DNA from 3 places in the Nonomuraea sp. NPDC001684 genome. Region 2 is predicted to be linked to each of the others. Evidence: riboswitches for the same ligand, from Rfam matches in the RefSeq annotation. Region 2 holds a riboswitch; each other region holds the start of a gene.

Region 1 (10,066 bases), on a different contig from region 2:
AAGAACCCGGCGACGCCGGCCGTGCGCTGCTGGATGTGGCGCACGTCGTCGGGCTCGGCGATGGGGCCGCCGTGGCACAGCACGATGACGTCGGGGTTGACGGCGACGGCGGCGTCGCGCATCTCCTGGACGCGCACGGCCGCCTCGTCGAGGCCGATCGCGGTGACGGCGCCGATGCTGCCCTTGGTGGTCAGGCCCATGTGCGGGACGAGGATGTCGGCGCCCGCCCGCGCCATGGCCGTGGCCTGCTCGGGGGTGAACACGTAGGGGGCGGTGAGCAGGTCGCGCTCGGCGGCCAGCCTGATCATCTCCACCTCCAGGTCGAAGCCCATGCCGGTCTCCTCCAGGTTCGCCCGGAAGACACCGTCGATCAGGCCGACCGTCGGGAAGTTCTGGACGCCGGTGAAGCCCATGTCCTTCAGCTCGTCCAGGAAGCGCGGCATCAGCCGGAACGGGTCGGTCCCGCACACCCCGGCCAGCACCGGCGTGTCCTTGACGACCGGCAGGACCTCCCCCGCCATCTCCACGACGATCGCGTTGGCGTCGCCGTACGGCATCAGGCCGGCGAGCGAGCCGCGGCCGGCCATCCGGAACCGCCCGGAGTTGTAGATGATGAGCAGATCGACCCCGCCCGCCTCGGCGGACTTGGCCGACAGCCCGGTGCCCGCGCCGCCGCCGATGATCAGCCGGCCCGCCTCCCGCTCGGCGCGCAACCTCCGTAGTGCCTCGTCGCGTCGCATCAAGCCCCCTTCTCGATCAGCCGGTGCAGCCGGTCGGCGGCCGCCACGGCGAACTGCGCGTCGTTGATGTCCTGGTCGCTCTGCACGACCTCGACGGCGGTGCCCGCGACGGCCGCGAGCACGGCGTCGAAGCAGGCCGCGTCGGCCGCCGGGTCGTGGAACGGGCCGCCCTCGACGTCGACGGCCGAGACGCCGCCGCGCGGCACGAACAGCGTGACCGGCCCGGAAGCGCGGGCCAGCCGCTCGCCGATCGCCCGCCCGATCTCGGCGTTCTCGGCCGGAGTGGTGCGCATGAGCGTCACCGTCGGGTTGTGCACCAGGAGCTGCCGTGACCTGAACCGTTCCGGCACGGTCTCCATCGGGCCGAAGTTGACCATGTCGACGGCGCCCAGGCTGACGACCTGCGGGATGCCGGCCCGCCCGGCGGCGGTCAGGCGGTCGGGGCCGGCCGACAACACGCCGCCGACGAGCTCGTCGGCCAGCTCGGTGGTGGTCAGGTCGAGCACCCCGGCGAAGTGGCCGCCGGCCGCCAGCGCCTCCATGGCCCGGCCGCCCGAGCCGGTGGCGTGGAAGACCAGCACCTCGTAGCCCAGGGACTCCAGCCGGGCCCGCGCGGCGTCGACGGCGGGCGTGGTGACGCCGAACATCGTGGCCGCGACCAGCGGTTTGTCCTCCCCGGACGGCTCGGCGCCGGCGTCGTAGGAGGCGGCCATCGCGCTGATCGCGGCGGCGGCGTTGGTCAGGATGCGGCGGGAGACGGAGTTGACGCCCGCGACGTCGACGACGCTGTACATGAGCGTCACGTCAGTCTCCCCGACGTAGGCCGAGACGTCGCCGCTGACCATGGTCGAGACGAGCAGCTTGGGCAGGCCGACGGGCAGCGCCCGCATGACGGCGGCGGCGATGGAGGAGCCGCCGCTGCCGCCGAGCGCGAGCACGCCGCTCAGCTCGCCGCGGGCGTGCAGGTCCTTGGCCAGGGCGGTGGCCCCGGCCGCCATGGCCGCGAGCGCGGCGCCGCGGTCGCCGGCGCTCCTGAGCCGGTCGAGGCCGGTGCCCGCGGCCCGCGCGACGGCCTCGGCGGGGACGTCGGCGGCCAGCGCCGGGGCGCCCATGACGCCGGTGTCCATGAGGACGACGCCCTGGCCGGCCCGGATGATCAGGTCGCGGACGAGGGCGTACTCCTCCCCCTTGGTGTCGAGGGTGCCCAGCAGCAAGACCGCCATGTCAGACCTCCTACGATCGGCCTTCCGACCTTACCCCGGCGATCTCCGCGTGGCGGATGCCCAGCACGTCCACGCCGTGTTCGGACAGCGGGCGGGAGCCGAAGATGCGGCGTTCCTCCTCGGTGATGGCGACGTCGTTGATGCTGGCCTCCCGGCGGCGCATCAGCCCCGAGGCGTCGAACTCCCACTGCTCGTTGCCGTAGCTGCGCCACCACTGGCCGGCGGCGTCGCGGGACTCGTACTGGAAGCGGACGGCGATGCGGTCGCCGGTGACCGCCCACAGCTCCTTGCGCAGGGCGTAGTCCAGCTCGCGGGCCCACTTGCGGCGCAGGAACTCCGCGATCTCGGCGCGGCCGGTGACGAACTCGCCGCGGTTGCGCCACACGGAGTCCTCGGTGTACGCGAGCGCGACGCGGTCGGGGTCGCGGGTGTTCCAGGCGTCCTCGGCGGCCTGGACCTTGATCCGGGCGGTCTCCTCGGTGAACGGCGGGACGGGCGGGCGGGTCATGGGCTGTCCTCTCCGATCGAGAGAACGGGCGTTCTCCCGGGTTGTGCGCTAGCGTAGAGAACGATCGTTCTCCGCGGCAAGCACCTGGAGGGGTGTCATGGATCACGAGCAGCGGCTGCTGGACGCCGCGGGCGACCTGTTCTACCGCCGCGGCGTGCAGGCGGTCGGCATGGACGAGATCCGGGCCGCCTCCGGCGTCTCGCTGAAACGCCTCTACCAGTGTTTCCCGTCGAAGGAGGCGCTGGTCGTGGCCTATCTGCGGCGGCGCGACGAACGCTGGATGGCCTCGCTCACCGCGTACGTGGCCGACGCCGGCGACCGCATCCCGGCGGTCTTCGCGTGGCTGGAACGCTGGTTCGCCGAGGACGACTTCCGCGGCTGCGGGTTCGCCAACGCCTTCGCCGAGCTGGGCGCCGGTTCGGCCGCCGTCCGCGCGGCGGTGCGCGAGCACAAGGAGCGCCTGCGCGCCTACCTGCGCTCGCTCGCCGAGGAGGCGGGAGCCGGGGACCCCGGCCTGCTCGCCGAGCAGTTGCTCACCCTGATCGACGGCGCCACGGTCACCGCGATGATCTCCGAGGAGCCGGGCGCGGCCCGCTCGGCCGGGCAGGCCGCGGCGGTCCTGGTCCACCGGCACCGGCGGCCCTGAAACGCGAAAGAGCGCACTCCCGGTCCCGAAACGCGAAAGAGCGCACTCGCCGTCCTGAGACGCGAAAGAGCGCACTCCCCGCGGGGAGTGCGCTCTTCGCTTGGCAGGATCAGGCGGCGTACGACGGGTAGCCGTAGCCGACGACCTGGGAGGTCGGGCGGACGCGCTGCTCGACCTTGCCGTTGCCGGTGTTGCCCTCGATCGTGGAGATCGTGCCGTCGCCGTTGTCCTTGACGACGAAGCCGACGTGCTGGATGTCGCTCAGGCTCTTGCTGCCGCTCCAGGAGAAGAAGACGACGGCGCCCGGCTTGGCCTCGGTGCCCCAGCGGTTGTTGGCGGCGAACCACTTGGCGTGGGTCACGGTGTAGGCGTCCCAGCCGACCTGCGGGCGGGCGCCGGTCTGCTCGCCGACCCAGGAGACGAACATCGAGCACCAGGGGGCGTTCAGGTACATGGCGCGGTTGCCGCCGTCACGCGCGGCGGTCTCGGCGGCGCGCTGCGAGTCGGCGTACCACTTCTGGAACTTGGTGCCGCCGCCGTTGGCGTCCTCGGAGGTGCCGACCTGGGCGCGGGCCGTGGCCAGCACCTGGGCGGCGGTGACGTTGACCTTGCCCTTGGCGCTCTCGTCGGCGGCGCGGTGCTGCGCGACGAGCGGCTGGGCGGCCACGCCGGCGACCTTGGCGGTCTGGGTGGCGGTGTGGGCGGTGGCGTGGGTGGTGTCGGCGTTCACTGCCGCGTGCGTGCCGAGCACGCCGGCGACGGCGGTCGCGCCGAGAGCGATCTTGGCGAGGTCGAGCTTGAAGGCACGGTGAAGACGGTGCTTGGCCATGAGGGTGTTACTCCTTGAGCTTCCGTGCCGCTTGCCGGGTTAGCTGACGGGTTCGGGCGGGAAGCTGCCCTACGGCACCACGGTGCCGATTCACCCCATTGGACACATGGGTCCCCGGTTCCGCGCACAGGCGGATTCAGCGGTCTCTTGGTCAGGCAAAGGGCTGACGCATCGTCTTCCCGGGCCCGGGAAAGGGCCTGAAGGTATATGTGCGACGCCCGGATGCGGGGATTTCCGCATCGACTCTGTACAACACGGGTCCCGCTTGGGTAATTCCCAGGCAATGCCATCCCTACCTGGGACGACTCCCCGTTCGGCTGTGTACAACCAAGCTACCCGGCGAGTAATTCCCAGGCAAATGGCGGCATTAATTTCGACGCTGCGTTGGAGAAGCGCTACGCACCGAATCGGTTCACGCCACGTGCGCCTTTATCGCCACACTCGTGAGCGCCAGCAACAATTCCAGATCGGGCTCGGCGTCGACCTGTACGGCGACCCAGGCGCGGTCGCGGCAGGCATGGACCTGGTCGCACGCCCGCAGGTACGGCTCCAGGCGGCCGATGGCGGGGGCGGTGAGCCGTACGTGGATCTCGTCCCGGCCGGCCAGGCGCAGGATCTCGGTTCCGTGTACGGCGAAGGTGACCTGCTGACCGGTGCCGCTGACGTTCAGCGACGGCCAGGACCGTAACTCCGCGACCGCGCGGACCACGTAGGGCCCGCGTCGCGTGGGCGTCCGCCGCCAGGCGGAGATTCCTGCCACGCTCCAATGCTGAGCCACGGCTCACCCCGCCGTCAGCCCCCGTTCCTGAACCGTTATCCCCTCGTGAACGGGCGCGTCCGCGGTCTGACCGGCACGATTACGGACACCTGACCGATACGTATTGACGCTCCCCCAGGCAGAAGCTACCGTCGATTCACAACTTAAAGGAAACTTTCCTAATAGTTTCCCCAGAAGTCTCCCATCCCACTCCCCACACACCCCCCAACGGATGTCGGAGCGACATGAAACACACCATTCTGAGCAAGGTCCTGGCGGGAATGGCGGCGTTGGCCCTGCCCCTCACCGCGGCCGTGGCCGCCCCGGCGCTCGCCTCCGCCAGCACGGTGGCGTACGCGGCGGCCTGGGCCCCGTGGACCGCCTACACGGCGGGCACGGTCGTCACCTACAACGGCGTCGACTACGTCTGTCTCCAGGCGCACACCTCCCAGCCCGGCTGGGAGCCGCCGAACGTGGCGGCGCTGTGGAAGGTCTCCGGCGGCGGCGGCAGCGACACGACCGCGCCGTCCGTGCCGGGCAACCTGCGCTCGACCGGCGTCACGGACACGAGCGTGGCCCTGGCCTGGAACGCCTCCACCGACAACGTGGCCGTGACCGGCTACGAGGTCTACCGCGGCGGCACCCTGGTCACCACCGTCACGGGCACCACGTACAACGACACCGGCCTCACCGCGAACACGGCCTACAGCTACACCGTGCGCGCGCGTGACGCGGCCGGCAACCGCTCGGCCAACAGCAACCAGATCTCCGCGACGACCACCGGCGGCGGTGGCGGCGACGACAAGACCCCGCCGACGGTGCCCGGCAACCTGCGCTCGACCGGCGTCAGCAACAACAGCGTCTCGCTGGCCTGGAACGCCTCCACCGACAACGTGGCGGTCACCGGCTACGAGGTCTACCGCGGCGGCACCCTGGTCACCACCGTCACGGGCACGTCGTACAACGACACCGGTCTCAGCGCCAACACCTCCTACAACTACACCGTGCGGGCGCGTGACGCGGCGGGCAACCGCTCGGCCGACAGCAACCAGATCACCGCGACCACCACGGGCGGCGGCGGTGGCGGCGGCAACAAGGTGCTCGGCTACTTCGTCCAGTGGGGCATCTACCAGCGCGGCTACCACGTCAAGAACATCGACACCAGCGGCTCGGCGGCCAAGCTGACCCACATCAACTACGCGTTCGGCAACGTGCAGAACGGGCAGTGCACGATCGGCGACAGCTACGCCGACTACGACCGCTTCTACCAGGCGGGCGAGAGCGTCGACGGCGTCGCCGACACCTGGGACAACGGCGCGCTGCGCGGCAACTTCAACCAGCTGCGCAAGCTGAAGAAGAAGTACCCCAACCTGAAGGTGCTCTTCTCCTTCGGCGGCTGGACCTGGTCCGGCGGCTTCGGCCAGGCGGCGCAGAACCCGACGGCCTTCGCCGACTCCTGCTACAAGCTGGTGGAGGACCCCCGCTGGGCCGACGTCTTCGACGGCATCGACATCGACTGGGAGTACCCGAACGCCTGCGGCCTTACCTGTGACACCAGCGGCGCGGCGGCGTTCAAGAACGTGATGTCCGCGCTGCGCTCGCGCTTCGGCGCGAACAACCTGGTCACCGCGGCCATCACCGCCGACGGCAACGACGGCGGCAAGATCGACGCGGCCGACTACGGCGGCGCCGCCCAGTACGTCGACTGGTACAACGTCATGACGTACGACTTCTTCGGCGGCTGGGACGCGCAGGGCCCGACCGCCCCGCACTCCCCGCTCACCACCTGGGACAAGATCCCGATCCCCGGCTTCTACACCGACAACGCCATCCAGAAGCTCAAGAGCAAGGGCGTCCCGGCCGCCAAGCTGCTGCTCGGCATCGGCTTCTACGGCCGCGGCTGGACCGGCGTGACCCAGGCCGCGCCCGGCGGCACGGCGACCGGCCCGGCGCCCGGCACGTACGAGCAGGGCATCGAGGACTACAAGGTCATCAAGACCCGCTGCCCGTCCACCGGCACGGTCGCGGGCACGGCCTACGCCTACTGCGGCAACCAGTGGTGGAGCTACGACACGCCGAGCACCATCGGCGGCAAGATGAGCTACTCGAAGAACCAGGGCCTCGGCGGCGCGTTCTTCTGGGAGCTCAGCGGTGACACCACCAACGCCGAACTCCTCACGGCCATGAAGAACGGCCTCGGATAAGTTCCTCGGATAAGTTCGCACGTCAGGGGCCGGTCCCGGGTTTCGGGGCCGGCCCTTCGCCGTGCCCGGCGCGCCGCAGGAGGGAACACGGACGCCTTGGGAGAAGCTGGTCACCGGGGGTGAACGACGATTCTCTGGGGTGGCGGGCACAGGCGGCCCTTCTTCACGACACCGGTCTTCCTGGTCGGCCTGATCGGGATCACGGTGCTGGTGGTCGGGCTGGACAGGTTCACCGGCGGGGGCGCGGAGCTCGTGCCGGTGCTGATCTTCCTGCCCGCGATCGTGTCGGGTCTGGGCTCGGTGGTGCAGACGTCGATCGCGTCGGTGTGGGTGCTGGCGGTGGTGTCGGCCTCGGTCGCCTATTTGGGCGGCAATCTGCGGACGAACCTGGAGGTCTCCGGCTTCACCGCGGCGTTCGGGCTGATGAGCGTGGTCGGCGCGAGCTACCGGATCCAGCGCGAGGAGGAGGTCCGCCGGTTGCGCTCGGCCGCCGCGGCGTTGCAGCGGCAGCTCGTCAGGCCGCTGCCGCTGCGCTCGCTCGACGTGGTCGTGGACGGCCTCTACCAGCCCATCGAGGAGGACACGATGGTGGGCGGCGACATGTACGAGGTGGCGCCGTCGCCGTACGGGACCCGGGTGATGATCGCCGACGTGCAGGGCAAGGGGCTGCCCGCGATCGGCGCCGCGCTGGCCGTGCTGGGCGCCTTCCGGGAGGCGGCCTACCGCGAGATCTCCCTCATGGGCGTGGCCGACGCCCTGGAGGACGCCGTGATCAGGCACAACAGGTTCGCCGCGCACACCGGCGAGCCCGAGCGGTTCGTCACCGCGCTGCTGCTGGACATCGGCCCGGAGCTGGAGGTGGACGCGGTCAACTGCGGGCACATCGCGCCGTACCTGATCCACGGCGGGAACGCCGGGCAGCTCTGGCTCGGCGAGCCGGAGGTGCCGCTCGGCCTGGCCGGGCTGGCGGGCGGGCCGCGGCACGGCGCGCGCTTCGCCTTCCCGCGCGGGGCCTCGCTGCTGCTGTGCACCGACGGCGTGACCGAGGCCCGCGATCGCGACGGCTCCTTCTACCCGCTGGAGCAACGGCTGCGCTCCTGGGCCCGCGACCCGCCGGCCAGGACCGTCGAGGCCCTGGCCGCCGACCTGAACGCCTTCACGCACGGCGCGCCGCGCGACGACATCGCGGTGCTCATCCTGCGCCGGACCGGATCGTGACCGCCCGAACGACCGGACGGCAACTATTAAGAAAGTTTCCTAACAGAACGCATTGACGGCCCTGGTCACCAGGCTTACCTTCCGATCAACCCCCCAGTCATGCCCCATCGGAGGTGGCCTTGAAGCCCACACGCCTACGCGCGGCCCTGGCCGCGTGCGGCACCTCACTGGTCCTCATCGCGGGAGCCCTGGCCGGTACGGCCACCGCCGCGGCCGACAACGCCGCCTGCCGCCCGGACGGCCTCTACCAGACCCCCGGCGTGGACGTCCCCTACTGCCTGGCCTACGACGAGGACGGCCGGGAGAAGATGGGGGCCGACCACCCCCGCCGCATCATCGGCTACTTCACCAGCTGGCGCACCGGCAAGGACGGCCGGCCCGCCTACCTGGCCGGCAACGTCCCGTGGGGCAAGGTCACCCACATCAACTACGCCTTCGCCCACGTCGACGGCAGCAACAAGATCGCCGTGGACGCCGACGCGACCGCGACCGAGTGGCCCGGCGTCGCCGGCGCCGAGATGGACCCGGCCTACGCCTACAAAGGCCACTTCAACCTGCTGAACAAGTACAAGAAGCAGTACCCGGGCACCAAGACGCTGGTGTCGGTCGGCGGCTGGGCCGAGACCGGCGGCTACTTCGACGCCAGCGGCGCCCGCGTGCCCTCCGGCGGCTTCTACTCGATGACCACCAACGCCGACGGCTCGGTCAACCAGGCCGGCATCGGCACGTTCGCCGACTCGGTCGTCGCGTTCGTGCGCGCGTACGGGTTCAACGGCGTCGACATCGACTACGAGTATCCGACCTCGATGAAGGACGCGGGGAACCCGCTCGACTGGACCATCGCCAACGCCCGCAGGTCGAGCCTGATGAAGGGCTACGCGGCCCTGATGAGGACGCTGCGCCAGAAGCTGGACACCGCGGCCGCCGCCGACGGCAGGTACTACATGCTGACCGTCGCCGCCCCCGCCTCCGGCTACCTGCTGCGCGGCATGGAGACCTTCCAGGTCACCCAGTACCTGGACTACGTCAACATCATGTCCTACGACCTGCACGGCGCCTGGAACGAGTTCGTCGGCCCCAACGCCGCCCTGTACGACGACGGCAAGGACGCCGAGCTGGCCAAGTGGGGCGTCTACACCGCCGCCCAGTACGGCGGCCTCGGCTACCTCAACACCGACTGGGCCTACCACTACTTCCGCGGCGCGATGCCGGCCGGCCGGATCAACATCGGCGTGCCGTACTACACGCGCGGCTGGAAGAACGTCAACGGCGGCGTGAACGGCCTGTGGGGCACCTCCAACGGCCCGAGCGGCAGCTGCCCGCAGGGCCTGACCACCTGCGGCGACGGCGCCCGCGGCATCGACAACCTGTGGCACGACGAGGAGAACGGCAGGGAGGTCGGCGCCGGCTCCAACCCCATGTGGCACGCCATGAACCTGGCCAAGGGCATCGCCGGCTCCTACGGCCCCGCCTACGGCCTGGACCCGGCGGGCGACCCCGAGGATCGGCTGACCGGCACCTACACCCGCAACTACAACGCCACCCTGACCGCCCCCTGGTTGTGGAACGCCACCAAGAAGGTGTTCCTGTCCACCGAGGACGACCAGTCGCTCGGCGCCAAGGCCGACTACGTCAGGAACCAGGGCATCGGCGGCGTGATGATCTGGGAGCTGGCCGGCGACTACGCCTGGGACGCGGCCAAGGGCGAGTACTTCATGGGCCAGACCCTGACCGGCCTGCTCTACGACAAGCTCAGGACCGCCGCCCCGTACGGCGCGGCCAAGGCCAAGGTGGCCGTCCCCGCCGAGAAGGTGGACGTCACGATCGAGGCCACCGGCTTCCCCGCCGGCGACAGCAACTACCCGATCAACCCCAAGCTCGTCATCACGAACAAGACGCAGACCGCCATCCCGGGCGGCGCGGAGTTCCAGTGGGACTACG
Region 2 (10,066 bases):
CCGGCGGGCTGCGCTATCACGGCATGGCGCCGCTGCTGTCCCACATGTACGAGCTGGGGCTGTTCGAGGCGGTGACCCGTACCCAAAGCGAGTGCTTCGAGGCGGGTGTGCGCTTCGCGCGGACCGAGGGCATCGTCCCGGCCCCCGAGCCCACGCACGCGCTGGCCGAGACCATCGCCGAGGCCCTGCGCTGCAAGGAGAGCGGCGAGGAGAAGGTGATCCTCACCGCGCTGTGCGGGCACGGCCACTTCGACCTGGCCGCCTACGACCGCCACCTGGCCGGCGAACTGGAGGACTACTCGCTTCCGCAGGAGCGTCTCGACCAGGCGCTCACCGAGTTGCCCGGCTGAGATGACACGGGTGGCCGCGAGACCCGCGGCCACCCGTGTTCAGTTCGCGTTCGGGCGCTTCCTGTGGTTCGCCTTCTTCTTCTTGCGCCCCCTGCCCTTGCGTGCACGCTTCGCCATGGGCTCACCTCCAGCGGTCGGGATCGTGACCTTCAAGGTCTCCCCTGCCCGCGGGCCGCACAAGCGATACGCCGTGACCTAACATTCCTCAACAAACTCGTGTCATAATTTGGTGGAATCTGTTGGAAGGGGTGGGCGTGCTCGCACAGCAGCGTCAGCAGACGATCCTCGAACGCGTACGCAGCAGCGGCGGCGTCCGGGTGGCCGACCTCGTGCGCGAGCTCGGCGTCTCCGACATGACGATACGCCGCGACCTTGAGGTGCTGGCCGAGCGCGGGCTGCTGGAGAAGGTCCACGGCGGCGCGACGGCCCTCGGCCCCGGCTCGACCGAGGAGCCCGGCTTCACCGCCAAGTCCGCCCGCCAGCAGCAGGAGAAGGAGGCCATCGCGCGGCACGCGGCCACCCTCGTACGGCCGGGAACCGCCGTGGCCCTCTCCGCCGGCACCACCACGTGGGCACTGGCCCACCACCTCGTCGCGGTGCCCGAGCTGACCGTGATCACCAACTCGATCCCCGTCGCCGAGGTCTTCCACCGCAACCCGCGCGCCGACCGCACGGTCGTGCTGACCGGCGGCGTGCGCACGCCCTCCGACGCGCTCGTCGGCCCCGTGGCGGTGGCGGCCATCCGCCGCCTGCACGTGGACACGCTCTTCCTCGGGGTGCACGGCATGAGCCTGCGCGCCGGGTTCACCACGCCCAACCTGCTGGAGTCCGAGACCGACAGGGAGCTGGTGGCCGCGGCGCACCGCCTGGTGGTCCCCGCCGACCACACCAAGTGGAACACGGTCGGCATCAGCACGATCGCCGAGCTGACCGAGGCCGACGTGGTCATCAGCGACGCGGGGCTGCCCGAGGAAGCACGCACCGAGCTGGCCGAACGGGCCGGAGAACTGATCATCGCGGAGGGCACGCCTTGAAGCGCACCATCACCCACCTGGCAGACGGCCGAGAGCTGATCTACTTCGACCGGCGCGACGACGCCGACCGGAGCGCGATCGACCGGCGGCCGCTCGATCCGCGGCCGGTGGCCTCCGAGCTGCGCTACGACCCGCTGACCGAGGAGTGGATCGCGATCGCCGGCCACCGGCAGACGCGGACGTTCCTGCCGCCGGCCGACGAGTGCCCGTTGTGCCCGTCGTCCGCCACGCGGGCGTCGGAGATCCCGGCCCATGACTATGACGTGGTGGTGTTCGAGAACCGCTTCCCCTCTTTCTCCGGGAATTTTGGGACTTACGGGGATGTCGGCGGCCTGAGTGAGGTGCGGCCGGGTGTCGGGCGTTGTGAGGTGGTGTGCTTCACCTCCGACCACTCCTCCTCCTTCTCCAGGCTCTCCAACGCCCAGGTCAGGCTGGTCATGGAGGCGTGGGCCGACCGCACCGCCGAGCTGTCCGGCATCGAGGGCGTCGAGCAGGTGTTCTGCTTCGAGAACCGGGGCGAGGAGATCGGCATCACGCTCCCCCACCCGCACGGGCAGATCTACGCCTATCCCTACGTGACCCCGCGCACCAAGCTCCAGCTGGGGGCCGCCTCGCGGCACACGGGCGGCAACCTGTTCGCCGACGTGCTGGCCGCCGAGCAGGCCGCCGGCACGCGGGTGGTGGCCGCCAACGAGCTCTGGACGGCGTTCGTGCCGGCCGCCGCGCGCTGGCCGTTCGAGGTGCACGTGTATCCGCACCGGCAGGTGCCCGACCTGGCGGCGCTGTCGGAGGAGGAGCGGGCCACGTTCGCGCCGCTGTACACCTCGGTGCTGCGGGCGCTCGACGCGCTGTTCGGGGTCGCGATGCCGTACATCTCGGCCTGGCACCAGGCGCCGGTGCGGTACGGCCGCGAGCTGGCCTACCTGCACCTGGAGCTGTTCAGCATCAGGCGGGCGCCCGGGAAGCTGAAGTACCTGGCGGGCTCGGAGTCGGCCATGGGGGCCTTCGTCAACGACGTGCTGCCGGAGGAGGCGGCACGCATGTTGCGATCACGAATTGATCACTAATTGGTTTCTCATTAAAGTCGCATGACTCGTGATCTACCACTAATATCCCGTTAGACATCGGCCATAACGGTCGTTGTACGCCTAATCCCGGGCGTGTTGCCCGGGAGCCGGGGACCCATCGCATCCGGGGTGAATCCGCGCCAGTGGTAGGGACTGCTCCCGTGCCCGAACCCGTCAGCTAACCCGGCCGGCAGAGGGAGAGGAACAACCACGTGGCGGCTTCGTCCCCCGCGAGTCTTGCCGTCGGTCTCATCACCGCCACCGCCCTGCTCGTGCATCCGGCCGCCGCCTCGGTCTCCGGGGCAGCCGCCGTGGCGGCCGCGCCCAAGCCGTCCGAGGCGCAGCTGCGGGCCCAGCTCAAGGAGCTCAACCGCAAGGTCGACAAGCTCATCGAGACGTACAACCTCAAGCGGGTCGAGCTGGCCAAGGCCCAGCAGGCCGCCACCGCGGCCCAGCAGCGGCTCACCGCCGCCGAGCAGGCGCTGGCCACGGCCGAGCAGCGGGTCGCCGAGATCGCCCGGCTGCGCTACCAGAACGGCGACACCTCCCTGCCGGCGTTCATGATGACCCCGGACGGCGGCGGCGCGGCCGTGCTCGAACAGCTCACCGCCGAGCAGCAGGCGGTCGTGGACAGCGTGGCCAAGGCCCGCGACGACCAGAAGAAGGCCGCCACGGCCGCCGCCGCGCTCGCGACGGAGCTGAAGGCGGGCACGGCGGAGGTGGCCGAGCAGCGCGACGACGCCCAGGACGTCATCGACGACATCAAGAAGAAGCTCCAGGACCTGGTGCCGTTCGGGCCGGGCAAGAAGTCCGACGGGAGCTGGGCGCCCGAGCTGCCGGGCGGCTCGGACAACATCACGCCGCGCACCCGGCTGATGCGCGCGCAGGTGCAGAAGAACTTCTCGCTGCCGTACGAGGTGGGCTGCTTCCGGTCCGGCTCCAGCGGCGAGCACCCGCTCGGCCGGGCCTGCGACTTCATGATGAGCACGGGCGGCACCATGCCGAGCGCCGTCAACAACGCCCTCGGCGACCGGCTGGCCGACTGGGCGCTGAAGAACAAGGCCAAGCTGGGCGTCAAGTACGTGATCTGGAAGCAGCGCATCAACCAGGGCTCGGGCTGGCGCTCGATGTCCGACCGCGGCAGCATCACCGAGAACCACTACGACCACGTGCACATCTCGATGAACTAGCCACGGACCGGCGGCTCAGCGGATGCCGGTGAGCTTGTCGGGGTTGGTGACGGAGTAGACGGCGGCGATTCGGTCGCCCTCGGGCGTGAGATCGACGACGACCACGGCCAGCGGCCCGTCACCGGAGAAGACGAGCGCGCACGGGTCGCCGGCCACCCGCCGGTAGCGCAGGTCCACCGCGCCCGGGGTCAGCGTCGCGGCGACGGACATGAACAGCGCCGCCACCTGGTCCCGGCCGTGGACCGGGTGCAGGCTGGTGGCCGGTCCCTTGCCGCCGCCGTCGGTCCACAAGGTCACCTCCGGCGCCAGCACCTCCAGCAGGGCCCGCAGGTCGCCGCCGAGGGCGGCCGCGGCGAACCGCTCGGTCACCTCGGCGTCCGGGGCCGTGACCAGCGGTTCCGGCAGCCAGGGGCCGACGTAGGTCTCCTGGCGGCGGCTCAGGTCCGCCCGCCGGGCGAGCGCCTGGTTCACCGCGATCCGCACCAGGTAGGCCCGGACGTTCTCCACCGCTCCGGCGTCCGGCCTGCGGTGCCGGGCGGACCAGGCCAGCCATGCCTCCTGCAGCACGTCCTCGGTGTCGGCGACGCTGCCGAGCATGTTGTAGACCACGGAGAACAGCAGTTCCCGGTAGCCGAGGAACTGCTCGGTGGCGGCGTCGGCGGGGTGCCGCGGGGTCGGCGGGGTGCCGCGGGGTCGGCGGGGTGCCGCGGGGTCGGTGTCATGGCGTGCCTCCTCGTCTGTCGCAACCGAAGAGTCCCGACGCGTGGCGATTGTGACATGAAGACATCAAGCGTGATCTATGCCACTCATGTCACAGTTCCCGGCCGGTTGCCCCTCTGTGGTGGCGTCACGACTCACAAGGGAGAGCTTCGATGCGCACATTGATCCGCGACGTCAGGGTGTTCGACGGCGAGCAGACCATCGCGACGGCCGACGTGGTGATCGAGGACGGCCTGATCGCCGCTGTCGGCAGCGACGCGGGCCACCTGGCCGACGCCGAGGTGGACGGCACGGGCAGGACGCTGCTGCCCGGCCTGATCGACGCGCACACCCACGTGTTCGACGGCAGCCTGGCCCAGGCCCTGCGGTATGGGGTCACCACCGAGCTCGACATGTTCTGCCTGCCGCGGATCCTCGCCCGGCAGCGGCGGCTGGCCGCCGAGAACGACGACGTGGCAGACCTGCGCAGCGCCGGCACGCTGGCCACCGCTCCGGGCGGGCACCCGACCCAGTTGCTGACGGCCCTGGCGGGCACCGTCCTGGACGGGCTCGACGTCACGGCGATCGACTTCGTCTCCGACCCGGCGCAGGCGCCGGCGTTCGTCCGGGCCAGGCTGGCCGAGGGGGCCGACTACCTCAAGATCGTCATTGACGACGGCGCCGTGCACGGGGCCGACCTCCCCGTCACGACGGCGGAGGTCGCCGCCGCCCTGGCCGCCGCGGCGCACGAGGCGGGCCTCCTGGTCATCGCGCACGCGATCACCGCCGCCGAGGTGGGGATCGCGCTCGACGCCGGCGTCGACGGCCTGGCTCACGTGTGGACCGACCTGACGCCGGACGACCCGGCCTCGCCGCGCCTGGCCGGACGGGTGCGCGACCAGGGGGTCTTCGTGGTGACCACGCTGGCCTACTTCGAGGCGATCACGGCTCAGCACGTCGAGACCGCCGACCGCGGCCGGATCGCCCCTGGTCTGCGCGCGGATCTGGTGCTGGTCGAGGGCGACGCCACCCGCGACGTCACCGCCGTCGGCGACATCGCCGAGGTCTGGCGTCGCGGGGTGCGCCAGGCGCGGTAGCCCCGGCCCGTGACGCGCCGGCCGGGTCAGCCGAGCGTGAGGGGGTTGACCAGGTCGGCGTAGACCAGCAGACCGGCCATGATGATCAGCACGAACGCCATCGCGTACGTGAGCGGCAGCACCTTGGCGATGTCGACGTAGCGGGGCTCGGGGCGGCGCAGGATCTTGGCGTAGCCGCGCTTGATCCCCTCCCACAGGCCGCCCGCGATGTGGCCGCCGTCGAGGGGCAGCAGCGGGATCAGGTTGAACAGGCCGATCGCCAGGTTGAACCCGGCCAGCAGGCTGACGAAGGTGAACAGCTTGCTCTTGTTGGACATGTCGGAGGCCAGGATCTCGCCGCCGAGCCGGCCCGCGCCCACCACGCCGACCGGGCCCTCGGGGTCGCGCTTGTCGCCGGAGAAGGCGGCGTTCCAGACGCCGACCATCTTCGCCGGCAGGTTGACCATCGAGCCCACGACGCGGCCGGTCAGGTCGCTCATGTAGCCCGGCACCTGCCCGATGCTCTGCTGCTCGAAGACCTGGGAGGGCACGACGCCGAGGAACCCGACGCCCTTGTCGATCTTGGTCTCGTCGGTCGGGTTCGCCATGTCGCGGGCGATGAGGGTGACGTCGAGCGTCATCGGCCTGCCGTCGCGGACGATGCCCAGCTTGACGGGGCCGGCGCCGTGGCCGCGGATCAGGCGGGTGGCGTCCTGCCAGGTCGCGATCTTCTGGCCGTCGAGGGAGACGATGTGGTCGCCGACCTTGACGCCCGCCTTGGCGGCCGGGGTGCGCTCGTCGGTGGGCGCGCACGTCTTGCGCACCTCGGTGGTGGGGATCACGCACGTGTTGGTGTCGGGCGACACGATCGGGGCGGTCTTGGGCAGGCCGATGCCGACCAGCAGAATGCTGAAGAAGATGAAGGCGAGCACGAAGTTCATCGCCGGGCCGCCCGACATGATGATGATCTTCTGCCACCACTTCTTGCGGTAGAAGACGCGGTCCTCGTCGCCGGGCCGCACCTCCTCCATGGCGGCCTCGCGGGCGGTCTCGATCAGGCCCTGCCACGGCCCGGTCGACGCGCTGCGCAGCCTGCCGGGGGCGTCGCCGGGACGCGGCGGCAGCATGCCGATCATGCGGATGTAGCCCCCGAGCGGCAGCCACTTGATGCCGTACTCGGTCTCGCCCCTGCGGATGGACCAGGCCGTCGAGCCGAAGCCGACCATGTACTGGGTGACCCGGACGCCGAAGATCTTGGCCGGCACGAGATGGCCCACCTCGTGCAGGCCGACGGAGACCATCAACCCCACCAGGAACAGAAGGATCCCGGCGACAAAGAGCCAGTTCATCTACGCGCGCTCCAGGCAGACAGACGGTCTCGACGTTCCCAGACTAGTCGAACTCAGCACATCCCTCGGGCTTGCCCGCACTTTGGTGAATCAACGGACCGCATTGACAGTGAGCGATCAGCCGATCACCCTGGGAGACGATGGAGGGGGACGTCTTGATCCGCATACTCATCGCCGAACACCTGCCCTTGGTGCGACGCGGTCTGCAGGCCACGCTCGAAGCCGAGCCCGACCTGCGGGTGGTCGCCGAGACGGGCAGCCCCGACGGTGTGCTGCCGGCCGCGCGGTCGAGCGCGCCCGACGTCGCGATCGTCGATCTCGACCTGCCGGGCCTGCCGGTCGCCACGCAGCTGACCGAGCAGGTCCCCCGCTGCTCCGTGCTGATCCTCTCCGCCCGGCCGAGCCCCGGCCAGGTGCGCAGGGCGTTCAACGGCAGCGTGCTGGGGTTCATGAGCCTGCGGGTGGCGCCCGAGCGGCTGGCCGAAGGGGTGCGCCAGGTCGCCGCGGGCGGGCGAGCGGTGGAGGCGGAGCTGGCGGTGGCGGCCCTGCAGTCGGCCGCCAACCCGCTCACCCGGCGCGAGCTCGACGTGCTGCGCATCGCGGCGGGCGGGGCGAGATCGACCGAGATCGCCGACCAGTTGTTCCTGTCGGTCGGCACCGTGCGCAACCATCTGTCGCGGATCATGTGCAAGACGGGCGCCCGCAACCGGCTGGACGCCGTGCGCATCGCCAGCGACAGCGGCTGGTTGTAGCGGCTCGTTGTGCGGGGACCGGACGAGATGACGGGCCCGGTGGAGCCGCGCCGCTCCGCCGGGACCCGAACAGTCGAATGATCTCAGCCCGCCGAACCCGTTGCCAGTGACCGCCATCACGACCTGACCCATGTGAAACGTCACTACGGACGCCAGATCAACACCAGCGCGCAGTCGTCGTTGTGGCCCGAGGACATCGCGTTGACCAGCGCCCTGGCGCCGTCGCGGAAGCCGGAGGGCAGCAGCCGTTCGGCCTCGCCGAGCAGCCGGTCGAGGCCGGCGTCGATGTCGCGCCCCGGCTGCTCGATCAGGCCGTCGGTGTAGAGCAGCAGCGCGTCGCCCTTGCGCAGGGTGCCGCTGTCGGGCTCGCAGTGGAGGTCGGGCACCACTCCGAGCACCACGCCCTTGGCCGAGGCGACCTGCCAGTTGCCGGTGCCCGAGTCGAGCTTCACCACCGGCGGATGGCCGGCCGAGGTGATCGTGTAGTCGCCGGTGGCGAGGTCGAGGCGTACGTGCACGGCCGTCACGAAGCCCTCGTCGCCGCGCTGGCGGTGGAGGTAGGCGTTGCACGCGGGCAGGAAGTCGTCGACCGAGCCGAGCAGCCCGCCGAAGGTGCCCGACAGCAGCAGCGCGCGGGTGCCGGCGTCGACGCCCTTGCCGGAGACGTCGACCAGGGCGATCTCCACGGAGTCGCCGTCGCGCATGGAGACCAGGAAGTCGCCGCCGAACGACGAGCCCCCGGCCTGCTTGAGCACCACCTTGCCGCCCCAGTCCTTCGGCAGCGGGGGCAGCTCGCCCTGGCTCCTGAGCCGGTCGCGCAGCTCCAGCAGCATCGCGTCGCCACGCAGCCCCTGCACGCCGAGCTTGCCCCGGGTACGGGCCATGAGCACGGCGAGCACGGTGGTGAACACGATCGTCACCGTGAGCCCCAGCCCCACCCGCGCCACCCCGAGCGTGGCCGCGACGTAGGTCAGCGCGACGCCCACCGCCACCAGCAGCTTGACCAGGCTGCGCAGCCGCAGCTGCAGCCCGCCGATCAGGGTGACCAGGATGAGCAGCGACGGCGAGAACCACTCGGTGGACACCTTCGCCGCCAGCAGCCCGATGACGAGCGAGAGCACGGTCAATGTGATGAGCAGGTTGCGGTCACGGGCCAGCGGCCCTCTCCGGACGAACCGGACGGCGGACACCAGGAACGGCACCCGCACCAGGACCGCACGGACCCGTGGCGGAATCAACGGCGCCGGACGGGAACTCATGATGCGTGTGACTGTATCGGTCTGACCCCTGTTTGGGCAGCCCACTTGACCAAGGCCTTGATCATTAAGCACGGATATTGGGTGGCCGTCCCCCTTTGCCCGCTCCTACCGTGGACGGATGACCTATCCGATCCGTCCCATTGACGAATCCGAGTGGCCGGGCTTCGCCGGCGTGCTCGCAGAGGGGTTCGGCTGGACGCCGCATCCCACCCAGGACGAGCGGTACAAGGCCGCCACGGAGTTCGACCGCACCCTGGTCGCCTTCGACGGCACCACCATGGCGGGCGTCACGTCCGTCTTCAGCCTCACGATGACCGTCCCCGGCGGACGCCAGATCCCCGTGGGCGGGGTGACCGCGGTCAGCGTGCTTCCCTCGCACCGCCGCCGCGGCGTGCTGTCCGCGCTGATGCGCCGGCAGCTGTCCGACATCCGCGACCGCGGCGAGTCGGTGGCCGCCCTCTACGCCTCCGAGTCGCTGATCTACGGCAGGTTCGGGTACGGACGGGCGGCCAGCGAACTGTCGTACAAGATTGACAAGCACCGCTCGGCCTTCGTGCGGGACGCCCCCACCGACCCGGCGCTCCGGCTCAGGGTGGTCTCCCCCACCGAGGCCAGGGCCGATTTCGAGAAGGTGTTCGCCGCGGTCGTGACCCGGCGTCCGGGCCGGTACGAGCGCACCCGGCACGTCTGGGACGCCTTCCTGGCCGACGAGGAGCATGACAGGGGCGGCTGGGGCTCGCTGCGCGCGGTGCTCGCCGAGGACCACCAGGAGGTGCGCGGTTACGCGCTGTTCCGCACCAAGTCGGCATGGGACGCCAACGGCGTGCCCAGCGGCGAGCTGCGGGTGTTCGAGCTGGAGGCGACCGATCCGGCGGCCTACGCCCTGCTGTGGCGCGACATGCTGGACCGTGACCTGATCACCAGGCTGGAGGCGTACGCCCGGCCGGTGGACGACGCCCTGATCGCGCTGCTCGCCGACTCCCGCCAGCTGCGCGCGACCTGGTCCGACGAGCTGTGGGTACGCCTGGTGGACGTCGACCGGGCCCTGACCGCCCGCGCCTACGCGGCCCCCGTGGACCTGGTGATCGAGATCGAGGACGACGTGTGCCCGTGGAACGCCGGCCGCCGGCGGCTCACCGCCGACACCACCGGCGCGGAGTGCAAGCCGGTGGACGACGAGCCGCACCTGACAGTGCCGGTGTCCGCGCTCGGCTCGGCGTACATGGGCGACGGCCTGCTCGGCGCGCAGCTCGACGCGGGCCTGCTGCGCGAGCACACGCCGGGCGCGGT
Region 3 (10,066 bases), on a different contig from region 2:
GCGCCAGGTAGTGGGCGACGTACAGCACCGGGCGGGCGTACTCGGCCGAGGGCAGGACCTCGCACTCCTCCCCCTCGGGGAAGGTGACCAGCCCGCGCTCGCGGACGAACTCGCGGGCCCGCCTGGTCTCGGCCTCGTACTCGGCCCGCATGTCCGCCAGGGTCGGCGGGTGGTCGTCCATGAGGGACTCCATGGCGGCCCGCCAGTCCTCGGCGCCGGTCATGCCGAGGGCGACCCGGCGCATCCGGGCGTCCAGGTCGGCCCAGGCGGCCCTGCCCTTCTGGTGCAGTTCGGCGGCGCCGTACGTGAGCATCTCGCGCTCGCGCAGCAGGGTGGAGTAGAGCTTCTCCCCCATCCGCCAGGTGCCGCCGCACTGGAAGCCTTCGAGGAAGGACACCAGCGCGTCGAACGCGTCGGCGGCGGGTCCGGCGGCCTCGGCCAGCCGGGCGCGCAGCGTCTCGTCGCCGACCATCGCGGGGAGCGTGCGGGTGAGGAAGTTGCGGCCCGTACGGGCCTGGTTGAGCCCGCGCGTGACCAGCAGCGGCGCGGCGAGGTCGGGGTCCAGGTTGGCCTGGCAGGCGGCCAGCACGCCGGGCACCTCGGCCAGGCGGGAGATCGCGGCGGCGACCAGTTCGGACTCCGGCTTGAGCCGCTGCTGGAAGGCGTTGAACAGCGACCCGAAGACGGCCGAGAGGTACAGGCCCGGGTTGCGCCGCCACTCGGGCCAGGATTCGAGCGCGACCGAGCCCCTCAGCTGGGACAGGACCAGGTCTCTGTCGATGGCGTCGTCGAGCGAGTCGGCCGGGGCGTCGGAGAGGCGGTCGATCCAGCGGATCTCTTCCCGGGCTCTGTTCTCCCAGGCGGAGGCGGTGAAATCGCCGAGGGTGTGGTCGTAGCCGTCGGCTCCCAATTGGCTGGCGACGACGGGACGGTCGGAAAAGTACCAGTTGAGAAACTCGTCCACCTACGCACCATATCCTGACGTTCATGCCCCTGCAGATCACTGGCGCGCTAGGCGACCCCGACCTCATCCGGCTCCCCTGGGACGTCCCGCTGGCCGACTGGCCCAAGCATCATCTGGTCGATCTGCCGCGCGGCATCTCCCGCCACGTCGTGCGGTTCGCCCGGCTCTCCGGCAAGGTCTACGCGATCAAGGAGATCAGCGAGCGGTACGCCAGGCGCGAGTACCAGCTCCTGTGGGACCTGGCCAGGCTGGACGCCCCGGCCGTCGAGCCCGTGGCGTACGTGACCGGCCGCGACGAGGGCCTGGACGCCGCGCTGATCACCCGGCACCTGCAGTTCTCGCTCCCCTACCGGGCCGTGATGTCCGGCACCCTGCGCCCCGACACGCTCACCCGCCTGCTCGACGCGCTCGCCGTGCTGCTGGTGCGCCTGCACCTGAACGGCTTCTACTGGGGCGACTGCTCGCTGTCCAACACGCTCTTCCGCCGGGACGCCGGCGCCTTCGCGGCCTACCTGGTGGACGCCGAGACCGGCGAGATGCACCCCATGATCAGCGAGGGCCAGCGGCTGACCGACATCGACGTCGCCCACACCAACATCTTCGGCGAGATGCTCGACCTGGAGGCCGGCGGGCTGCTGCACCCGTCGATCGACCCCATGGAGACCGCCGAGGACATCGTCACCCGCTACCACCGCCTGTGGGCCGAGATCACCGACAGCGAGATCATCGACGAGGTCGACTGGCACCGCGTGGAGCAGCGCATCCGCCGCCTGAACCTGCTCGGCTTCGACGTCGCCGAGATGATGGTGCGGCGCAAGGTCGGCACCGGCCGCCTGATCGTCCGGCCGAAGGTGGTGGACGCCGGCCACCACCAGCGCCGGCTGATCAGGCTGACCGGGCTCGACGTGGAGGAGAACCAGGCGCGGCGGCTGCTCAACGACCTGGACGGCTACCGGGTCGCCAAGGGCCTGCGCCACGAGGACGAGGCCATCGTCGCCCACCGCTGGCTCGCCGAGGTGTTCCACCCGACGGTCGACGGCATCCCCGCCGAGCTGCGCGGCAAGCTGGAGCCCGCGCAGCTCTTCCACGAGATTCTCGACCACCGCTGGTACCTGTCGGAGACGGCGGGCGGCGACGTCGGGCTGGCCACGGCGGTGAAGTCGTACGTGGACAACGTGCTGGTGCACAAGCCCGACGAGAAGGCGCTGCTGCCCGACGACCCGGACGAGGACGATCAGTAGGCGACCGTGATGCGGGTGCGCGGGTGGGCGTGCTCCTCCAGCTCGTCGGCGATCGCCACCGCGTAGTCCTCGGCGGTGATGAAGCTGCGGCCGTCGGCGTCGCTGAGCAGGTCGTCGCGGCCGATCCGGTAGACGCCGGTGCGCTCGCCGGGCGCGATCTCGGCGGCCGGTGAGACGTAGGTCCAGTCGAGGTCGGTCACCTCCCGGTAGAGCCCGAGCGCGGCCCGCGCGGCCCTGGCCTCCTTCTTGTAGATCTCCGGGAAGCCGGGCGTGTCGACCAGGTCGAGGCCGGGGCCGGCCTTGAGGCTGCCCGCGCCGCCCACGACCAGCACCCGGCTCACCCCGGCGGCGCGCAGCCCGTCGATGAGGGCGCGGTTGGCGGCCAGGAACGGCGGCTCGGGCTCGGTGCCGTCACGCGGCGGGGCGATGGCGCAGACGACGGCGTCGTAGCCCTCGGCGAGCGTGGCGGCGTCGTGGACGTCGCCCTTGACGGGACCGCAGCGGCTGACGCCGGTGACGTCGTGGCCGCGGCCGGTGAGTTCGGTGACGATGCGCTGACCGATCATTCCGGTCGCGCCGAACACGAGGATCTTCATGAGAAGCACAGTATCCAATGGATACTGGTTACTTCATCGTGCTATAAGTACCTTATGGATACCGGTGATGCCTTCGACCCGAACTGCCCGACTCGGCTGGTCCTCGACCGGATCGGCGACAAGTGGTCGGTGCTGGTGCTGCTCAGCCTCAGCGACGGGCCGATGCGCTTCACCGTGCTGCGCGGGCGGATCGGCGGGGTGACGCCGAAGGTGCTCACCCAGACGCTGCGGGCCATGGAGCTGGACGGGCTGATCACCCGCGAGGTCTTCGCCGAGGTGCCGCCGCGGGTGGAGTACGCGCTGACCGACCTGGGCCGCTCGCTGCACGCGCCGATCTCGGTGGTCGCGCGGTGGGCCGAGGAGAACGTGCACGAAATGCTCCGCCATCGTGAAAAAACCTCGTGAATTGATCATATTTCCGCACGAGTGATGCTTTTCTTCGTCCTAGCCGTATAAAAACGTATCCCTCGGTAAATCGCCTGCCTTCTGGTCTCTTGTGGCCCCCTACGCTTTCCCCGTCCCACGACGGAGGGAGGCTCGCGGTGCTGGGAGTGGACACCTGCCTGGCGGAGGTCATGTCGATACCGGGCGCGCTCGACGCCATGCTGGTCGACGGCACGAGCGGCATGGCGGTCGCCTTCAGCAGCGCGTCCGGCGTGGACGCCGACAGGTCCGCCGCCGCGCTGACCGAGGCGCTGCGCGCCACCACCGACGGGCTGACCCGGACGTGTCCCGGCGAGATCGTGCGCATCGACGACATGCTCGTCACCACCGACCGGGGGCACCACCTGCTCCGGCTGCTGGAGACGGTCTTCGAGGGGCCGCTGGTCATCTACGTCCGCCTCGACCCGGAACGGTCGAACCTGGCCCTGGCCCGGTACCGCCTGCGGGCCATCTCCGACCTGCTGACCACCTGAGCCATGGCCGCGCTCGACTCACTCCTCGCCGGACTCGCCCGCGAACGCGCGACGGGGGCGCTCCGCGTGGGCCGGAACGGCACGATCTACCTGTCGGACGGGCGCGTGACGTACATGGAGTGCGCCCAGACGCCGGGCGTCGAGCGGCTGTTCGCGGCCAGGGGGCGCGTGCCGGAGTCGGCCCTGCGTGCCCTGCAGGCCGACGGCGGCCGCGCCCGGCTGCTCCAGGACGGCCCGGTCACCCTGGCCGAGCTCCAGTACGCCGTGCTCGGCGTGGTCCAGGACGCCGCCTTCTTCCTGCTGCCGGTGACCGGCGTGCGGCCGAAGTTCCGGCCCGGCGAGGAGCACTGGCTGGGCGGGCAGTGGTTCTTCGACGTCCAGGAGCTGGTGCGGGAGTCCGCCCGCCGCCGGGAGCAGCTGGCCGGCATCTGGCCCTCGCCGGAGGTGGACACCCAGCCCGTGCGGCCGGTCCCGCGCCTGCCCGGGCACGGGGTGGCGCTCAGCCAGGTGCAGTGGGAGGTCGTCGTACGGGCCGACCACAAGGCGACCCCGCTGGAGCTGGCCCGGCACCTGGGCCGGTCGGGCTACTCGGTGCTGGTGGCCGTCAGGAGGCTGGCCGCCGCCGGCCTCCTCGTCCCGCCGGACCCGCTACGGCCCGCGCAACGCCGTCCGGACGACGGGGAGGCGCTGCCCAGGCGGGTGCCGGGCGCGGTGGCAGTTCCCGCCGGGAACGGGCGGGCGGGGGCCGCCGGGCCGGTGCCGACGGGCGACCCGACCGATCTGACGCTGCTGCTGCGGCTGAAGAAGGCGCTGGAGGAGATGCCGTGAGGTTCCCCTCACGACGCAGGAGGAGGCCACCCGTGGAGCTACGGCAAGAGGTCCTGGCGGAGATGGGGCTCCTGCGCGGCCGCACGCCGGACGTCACCGGCAGCGTCGCGTGCACCGTCGACGGCCTGCGGATCGCCTGCGACCTGCAAGGAGACACCGGCGAGCAGGTGGCGGCGCTGTCGGCGGCGCTGCTCGCGATGAGCGGCCGGATGCTGACCATGGCGGGCCGCGGGACGTTCGAGGAGACCCTCGTGTCCGGCACCGCCGGGTTCGTGGCCTTCTACGCCGCGGGCCCCACGATCGTCCTCACGGTTCTGGCGGGACCCGGCGCCAACGTCGGACTCCTCCGGCTGGAGGGCAGGAAGACGGCGGCCTCCGTGGCCGCCGTGGCACGCAAGCACTGACCATCCCCACCGAAGCGGAGGAAAGCATGGCAGGCATGGACGTCTCCCTCAAAGAGATGATGAGCATCGACGGCACGATCGGGGCGGCGATCGTCGACCACGGCAGCGGCATGGCGCTCGGCACGCTCGGCGGCTCGAAGGAGCTGGACCTGCAGGTCGCGGCGGCGGGCAACACCGAGGTCATCAAGGCCAAACTGCGCACGATGGACTCGCTGGGCCTCAAGGACGGCATCGAGGACATCCTGATCACGCTGACCGCCCAGTATCACATCATCCGCCCGCTGACCGGCCGCAGCGGCAAGGGCCTGTTCCTCTACCTCGCCCTCGACCGCAACCGGGCCAACCTGGCCTTGGCCCGGCACATGCTCAAGGTCATCGAGGAGAAGCTGGAGCTCTGACCGGCCCGCGCAGCGAGGCTCCGCGGCGAGTCATGCGGCGGGTCACGCGGCGGGCTCGGGCCGGGCGGGCGTCGCGGAGCCGGTGTGGGCGGTGATCTCGGCGACGATCGCGGGCCAGAGGGCGCGGGGCAGGTCGTGGCCCATGCCGGGGTAGGTGACCAGGCGGGCGCCCGGGATGGCGGCGGCCGTGGCCCGCCCGCCGGCGAGCGGCACGAGCTGGTCGTCCTCGCCGTGGATGACCAGCGCCGGCACCTTCAGCCCGCCCAGCGCGGACGTGCGGTCGCCGGAGGCCATGATGGCGGCGAGCTGGCGGGCCGTGCCGGCCGGGTCGTGGCAGCGGTCGAAGGCGAGCCCGGCCAGCCTGGTGACGCGTTCGCGGTCCAGCTCCCAGCCGGGGGACCCGAGCACGGCCCAGGTCGTCAGCGCGCCGGCGACGACCCCCTCGCGGTCGGTCGCGGGCTTGGCGAAGAGCACCGCGGCGGCCGCCTCGGTCGGCGGGGCCGCCTGCGGGCCGGGCGTGGACATGATCGAGGTCAGGCTCAGCACCCGAGCCGGGTGCCGGATGGCCAGCGCCTGGGCGATCATCCCGCCCATCGAGGCGCCGACGACGTGCGCGGCGGGCAGGCCCAGGACGTCCATGAGCCCGGCGCTGTCGTCGGCCAGGTCGTCCAGCACGTACGGCGAGGGCGCGCCCCATGCGGGCACGCCCTCGTCGTGGAGATGGGTGGACAGGCCCGCGTCGCGGTTGTCGAACCTGACGACGTGGTGGCCCTGCTCGGCCAGGAGTTCGCAGAACTCGTCGTCCCAGTGGATGAGCTGGGCGCCGAGTCCCATGATGAGCAGCAGGGGCCTGCCCGCGGGTGAGCCGAAGCTCTCGTAGGCGATCTCGATGCCGTTGGCGGCTGCGCGCTGGATCACAGCGACCAGAATGACATTCTGGTCGCGAGGCGTAAAGAGCGGTCTGTCCGGAGATCAGTCGTTGAGGAGCTTGCGCAGGCGCTCGCCGCCGAGCACCACGCCGCCGCCGGCCAGCACGAGCACGCCGGCCATGACGGTGCCGCCCATCGCGACGGTCTTCCCGACCTGGCCGCCGGCGGAACCGGCCGCGTCCTCGGCGGGCTTGTCGGCCAGCACCTTGGGAGGCTCGGCCGGGTTGTCGTCGAACCTGCCCCACGCGCCGGTGGAGAAGGCCACGGGGTAGTTCTTCTTGCCCTTGCCGTCGCCCCACTTGGTGATGACGTAGTCGATCTTGATGTGGCCCTGGCCGCCGTTGCCGTCCACGCCGAGCGTGTCGGGGTTGAAGGTGCCGCCGGTCAGCTCGGCGAAGGTCTTGGCGTCGAGGTCGAGCATGACGCCACGGCTGGAGGGCTCGCCGGGGCCGCGGTCGCCCACGAAGAACGGCATCTTCTTGCCGTTGTAGGTCACGTAACCCTCGGTCATGAGGGGCCAGCTCGGGCTGGCGGCCAGGCCCTTCTGCATGGGCTTGCCGCTGGCGGGGAGGCCGGTGTCGCCGGCCCGGCCGGAGGAGTCGTCCCAGAAGTAGGAGGCCTTCGTGGAACCCTTGAGCAGGATCTTCTGGTCGTCGCCGGTGTCGGCGTGGGCGCCGGTGGCGGAGATCGTCAGCGCGCCCATGGCGGACACGGACAGCAGGGCGAGAGAGCGCAGGCCAAATCGAGACATGAAGCAGTGAAGTCCTTCGCGAGGGGACAGGGGGAACGCGCGTGACTACGGTGCGTAACCGGGCAGAGCGCCGAAAAGGTGGTTACGCGGCGCGTGGGGGAAGTCAGGGAAGAGACCGCTCAGCAGGCGGTCGTCACTACACTGTCCGGGGGTACGACGAGGTGGTACATGCGTGAAGTCCTCTCCATCTCGCCTACCGGGTTAGCTGACGGGTTCGGGCGTGGAGATGCCCTACCGGCACATGGCCGGATTCACCCCAATGAGATGGGTCCCCGGTTCCCGACAAGTCGGGATTCGGCGCCAGCTGTCGTCCCTCTCCTGGTAGGGACTACGCCACCAGCTGGTAATTGGTTAAGACGGTACCCAGAGATTCGGACAAATACAAACGAATCGTCATGAACCGGGTAAAGATCTACCTATCGAGGTAAAGAGAAAGGGGGCACGGCATGCCGTACCCCCTGCTAAATCGGACCTTTCAGCCGCCGCTCTTGCGCCTGAAGGATCTTTTACTCGCTGCCGGACCGTGCGCCCCGTGGATCTTCGACGGGTCCACGCCCCTGCCACCCGCGGCCGAGTCGGCCTGCTGCCCGCGCTTGCGTTCCAACGCCTCGCGGAACTTGCGCTTCATCTCGTCCTCGGGAGTCTCGCTGACTTCCGGCTCCGGTGTTTCCGCCATGAGGACCTCCTGGTTCTGGGGACATCCACAGCTTCGCACGACGTCGCTTACGACGCGAAACCGGCCTCCACTCTGCTTTCCGCCGCGGGCGCCTGCTCCAGCCGCCTGCCGGGCATCATGACCAGCGCGACCAGGGCGATCACCGCGCCCGCCACGCCCAGCGACGGGATGACCACGGCCGCCGCCGAGGCGTGCGCGGCCGCGAGCCCGTGGACCGGCGCGTCCGTGGTGATGACCGACGTGTACGCGGTGCCGGCCAGCGCCAGCGCCACCGAGCCGCCGATCTGCCGGAAGAAGGTGAGGTTGGCCGAGGCCGTGCCGATGTACCGCGGCGCGACGGCCTGCTGCACGGCCACGGTCAGCCCCGACAACATCGGCCCCATGCCGAGCCCGAGCAGTGCCATCCACCCGGCCAGCAGCAGGCCGTCGGTGCGCACGGTGAGGTTCAGGCAGAGCAGGCTGCCGGCCACCAGCAGGAACGGCGCCCCGACCAGCCACGGCTTGTACGTGCGCGTCCTGGACATCAGCGTGCCCATGAGCGCGCTGCCCGCCACCATCGCCAGCGTCATCGGGTAGATCCTCAGCCCGGACTCGGTGGCGCTGACGCCCAGCGCCTGCTGGAAGTAGCGCGGCAGGAACACCACGCCGGCGTACATGCAGAAGGCGGTGAAGAACGAGGTCGCGTTGACCAGCGTGTACGTGCGGTCCCGGAACAGGTGCATCGGCATGACCGGGTTCGCCGCCCGCAGCTCGACCAGCACGAACGCGGCCAGCAGGACCAGCCCCAGCAGGATCGGCCCGGCCACGGGCGGGGAGGTCCAGGAGTTGCCGTCCAGGCCCTTCTCGGTCAGGCCGAGCAGCAGGGCGCTGATGGCCACGCTGAACACCGCGATGCCCGCGTAGTCCGGCCGGCCCCCGCCGCCGGTGCCCGGACGGAACGGCAGCCGCAGCACCACGATCGCGATCAGCACGATCCCGAGCGGCACGTTCACGTAGAAGGCCCACCGCCAGCTCGCGTGGTCGGTGAACAACCCGCCCAGGAAGGGCCCGGCCAGGTACGTCAACGCCATCACGCCGCCGAGTGCGCCCTGCACGCGGGCGCCGTTGCGTCCGGGCGGGAACATCTCCATCACCAGGGCCAGCGACAGCGGCAGCAACGCGCCCGCGCCCAGCCCCTGCACGGCGCGGAAGGCGATGAGCTGGGTCATGTCCTGGGCGAGCCCGCACAACGCCGATCCGACGACGAACACCGACATCCCGACGAGCAGCAGCGGCTTCCTGCCGTGCTGGTCGGACAGCCTGCCGTACAGCGGCACGGTGACGGTGGAGGTGAGCAGATAGGCCGTGACCACCCAGGTGTAGAGCCGGGTGCCGCCCAGCTCGCCGGTGATGCGGGGCAGCGCGGTGCCGACGATCGTCTGGTCGAGCATCGCCAGGAACATCCCGCCGAGCACCGCCAGCAACACCAGCCCGTTGCCCTTGGGCTTCATGTCATAAGTCACAGGTGAAGATTGATATGTAAGAGCTGACATGTCAAGCCTTCGCTATGCTGGCGGGCATGTCCCTGCGGATCGCGCTCCTCGGCCTGCTCGCCACCAAAGGCCCGGCCAGCGGCTACGACCTGGCCAAGAAGTTCGAGCACTCGCTCAACCACGTCTGGCAGGCGGGGCACACGCAGATCTATCCGGAATTGGTCAAGATGGCCGCCGACGGCCTGGTGACGGTCGAGCACGAGGGCGCCCGGGGCCGCAAGATCTACGCCATCACCGCCGAGGGCCGCGCGCTGGTCACCGAGTGGCTGGTCGGCCACGACCCGTCGGCGACCGTGCGCAGCGAGACCGCCCTCCAGGCGTTCCTGCTGGCCCTGCTCGACACCGGGCAGGCCGTCGCCGTGGTCGAGCGCATCAAGGCCCACTTCCAGGCCCGCCTCGCGACGCTCGACTGCCGGCCCGGGGGCCTGTTCGGCCAGTACGCGCTGTCCCTCGGCCTGCACCAGGCGCGCTCCGGCATCGAGTGGGCCGACGAGACCCTGGCCGCCCTGCGGCGCGAAGGGTAAAACGGAACTCTGCGGTTCCTGGTGTTGCGTTGGAGAAGCGCCGGATATACACCCAGGCATGATGCTCAACCTCCCAGTACGGCGATGAGCCTCCTGGGTCGTGACCTGGCGATCGACCTCGGCGCGGCCGGCACGAGGATCTACGCCAAGGGCAGGGGCATCGTGCTGGACGAGCCGTCGGTCGTCCTGCGCGACAGGCAGACGGGCAGGGTCGTCCGCTTCGGCGCCGAGGCCCTGGACGGCGCGGACGGCGCCGACGGCACGGACGGCGAGACGTACTGGCCGATCAGCGACGGCCTGCCCCAG

What was found. Region 2 has a riboswitch for cyclic di-AMP ahead of ACWCSD_RS21760 (coiled-coil domain-containing protein). Riboswitches for the same ligand answer to the same signal wherever they lie in the genome.
Region 1: it holds a riboswitch for cyclic di-AMP, as region 2 does, so the genes downstream of both, ACWCSD_RS02700 (CHAP domain-containing protein) here and ACWCSD_RS21760 (coiled-coil domain-containing protein) in region 2, are expected to answer to the same signal.
Region 3: it holds a riboswitch for cyclic di-AMP, as region 2 does, so the genes downstream of both, ACWCSD_RS07655 (hypothetical protein) here and ACWCSD_RS21760 (coiled-coil domain-containing protein) in region 2, are expected to answer to the same signal.

Annotation. Positions count from the first base shown of each region.
Region 1 covers NZ_JBSFGJ010000006.1:55,627-65,692, forward strand. The annotation lists gene ACWCSD_RS02680 (phosphoenolpyruvate hydrolase family protein) at 1-740, opposite strand, end outside; gene ACWCSD_RS02685 (Tm-1-like ATP-binding domain-containing protein) at 740-1,963, opposite strand; gene ACWCSD_RS02690 (nuclear transport factor 2 family protein) at 1,974-2,471, opposite strand; gene ACWCSD_RS02695 (TetR/AcrR family transcriptional regulator) at 2,569-3,117, shown strand; gene ACWCSD_RS02700 (CHAP domain-containing protein) at 3,227-3,946, opposite strand; cyclic di-AMP (ydaO/yuaA leader) riboswitch at 3,961-4,098, opposite strand; gene ACWCSD_RS02705 (luciferase domain-containing protein) at 4,359-4,706, opposite strand; gene ACWCSD_RS02710 (glycosyl hydrolase family 18 protein) at 4,949-6,907, shown strand; gene ACWCSD_RS02715 (PP2C family protein-serine/threonine phosphatase) at 7,112-8,125, shown strand; gene ACWCSD_RS02720 (chitinase C-terminal domain-containing protein) at 8,245-10,066, shown strand, end outside.
Region 2 covers NZ_JBSFGJ010000116.1:6,765-16,830, forward strand. The annotation lists gene ACWCSD_RS21740 (TrpB-like pyridoxal phosphate-dependent enzyme) at 1-350, shown strand, start outside; gene ACWCSD_RS21745 (50S ribosomal protein bL37) at 390-467, opposite strand; gene ACWCSD_RS21750 (DeoR/GlpR family DNA-binding transcription regulator) at 605-1,384, shown strand; gene galT (galactose-1-phosphate uridylyltransferase) at 1,381-2,451, shown strand; cyclic di-AMP (ydaO/yuaA leader) riboswitch at 2,520-2,658, shown strand; gene ACWCSD_RS21760 (coiled-coil domain-containing protein) at 2,664-3,641, shown strand; gene ACWCSD_RS21765 (sigma factor) at 3,657-4,262, opposite strand; gene ACWCSD_RS21770 (amidohydrolase family protein) at 4,514-5,437, shown strand; gene ACWCSD_RS21775 (M50 family metallopeptidase) at 5,464-6,765, opposite strand; gene ACWCSD_RS21780 (response regulator transcription factor) at 6,921-7,517, shown strand; gene ACWCSD_RS21785 (PP2C family protein-serine/threonine phosphatase) at 7,661-8,776, opposite strand; gene ACWCSD_RS21790 (GNAT family N-acetyltransferase) at 8,895-10,066, shown strand, end outside.
Region 3 covers NZ_JBSFGJ010000023.1:30,059-40,124, forward strand. The annotation lists gene ACWCSD_RS07610 (DUF885 domain-containing protein) at 1-964, opposite strand, end outside; gene ACWCSD_RS07615 (DUF4032 domain-containing protein) at 988-2,205, shown strand; gene ACWCSD_RS07620 (NAD(P)-dependent oxidoreductase) at 2,199-2,801, opposite strand; gene ACWCSD_RS07625 (winged helix-turn-helix transcriptional regulator) at 2,856-3,206, shown strand; gene ACWCSD_RS07630 (roadblock/LC7 domain-containing protein) at 3,344-3,718, shown strand; gene ACWCSD_RS07635 (DUF4388 domain-containing protein) at 3,722-4,546, shown strand; gene ACWCSD_RS07640 (roadblock/LC7 domain-containing protein) at 4,579-4,950, shown strand; gene ACWCSD_RS07645 (hypothetical protein) at 4,977-5,348, shown strand; gene ACWCSD_RS07650 (alpha/beta fold hydrolase) at 5,391-6,266, opposite strand; gene ACWCSD_RS07655 (hypothetical protein) at 6,321-7,028, opposite strand; cyclic di-AMP (ydaO/yuaA leader) riboswitch at 7,204-7,338, opposite strand; gene ACWCSD_RS07660 (DUF5302 domain-containing protein) at 7,504-7,704, opposite strand; gene ACWCSD_RS07665 (MDR family MFS transporter) at 7,752-9,206, opposite strand; gene ACWCSD_RS07670 (PadR family transcriptional regulator) at 9,263-9,760, shown strand; gene ACWCSD_RS07675 (rod shape-determining protein) at 9,845-10,066, shown strand, end outside.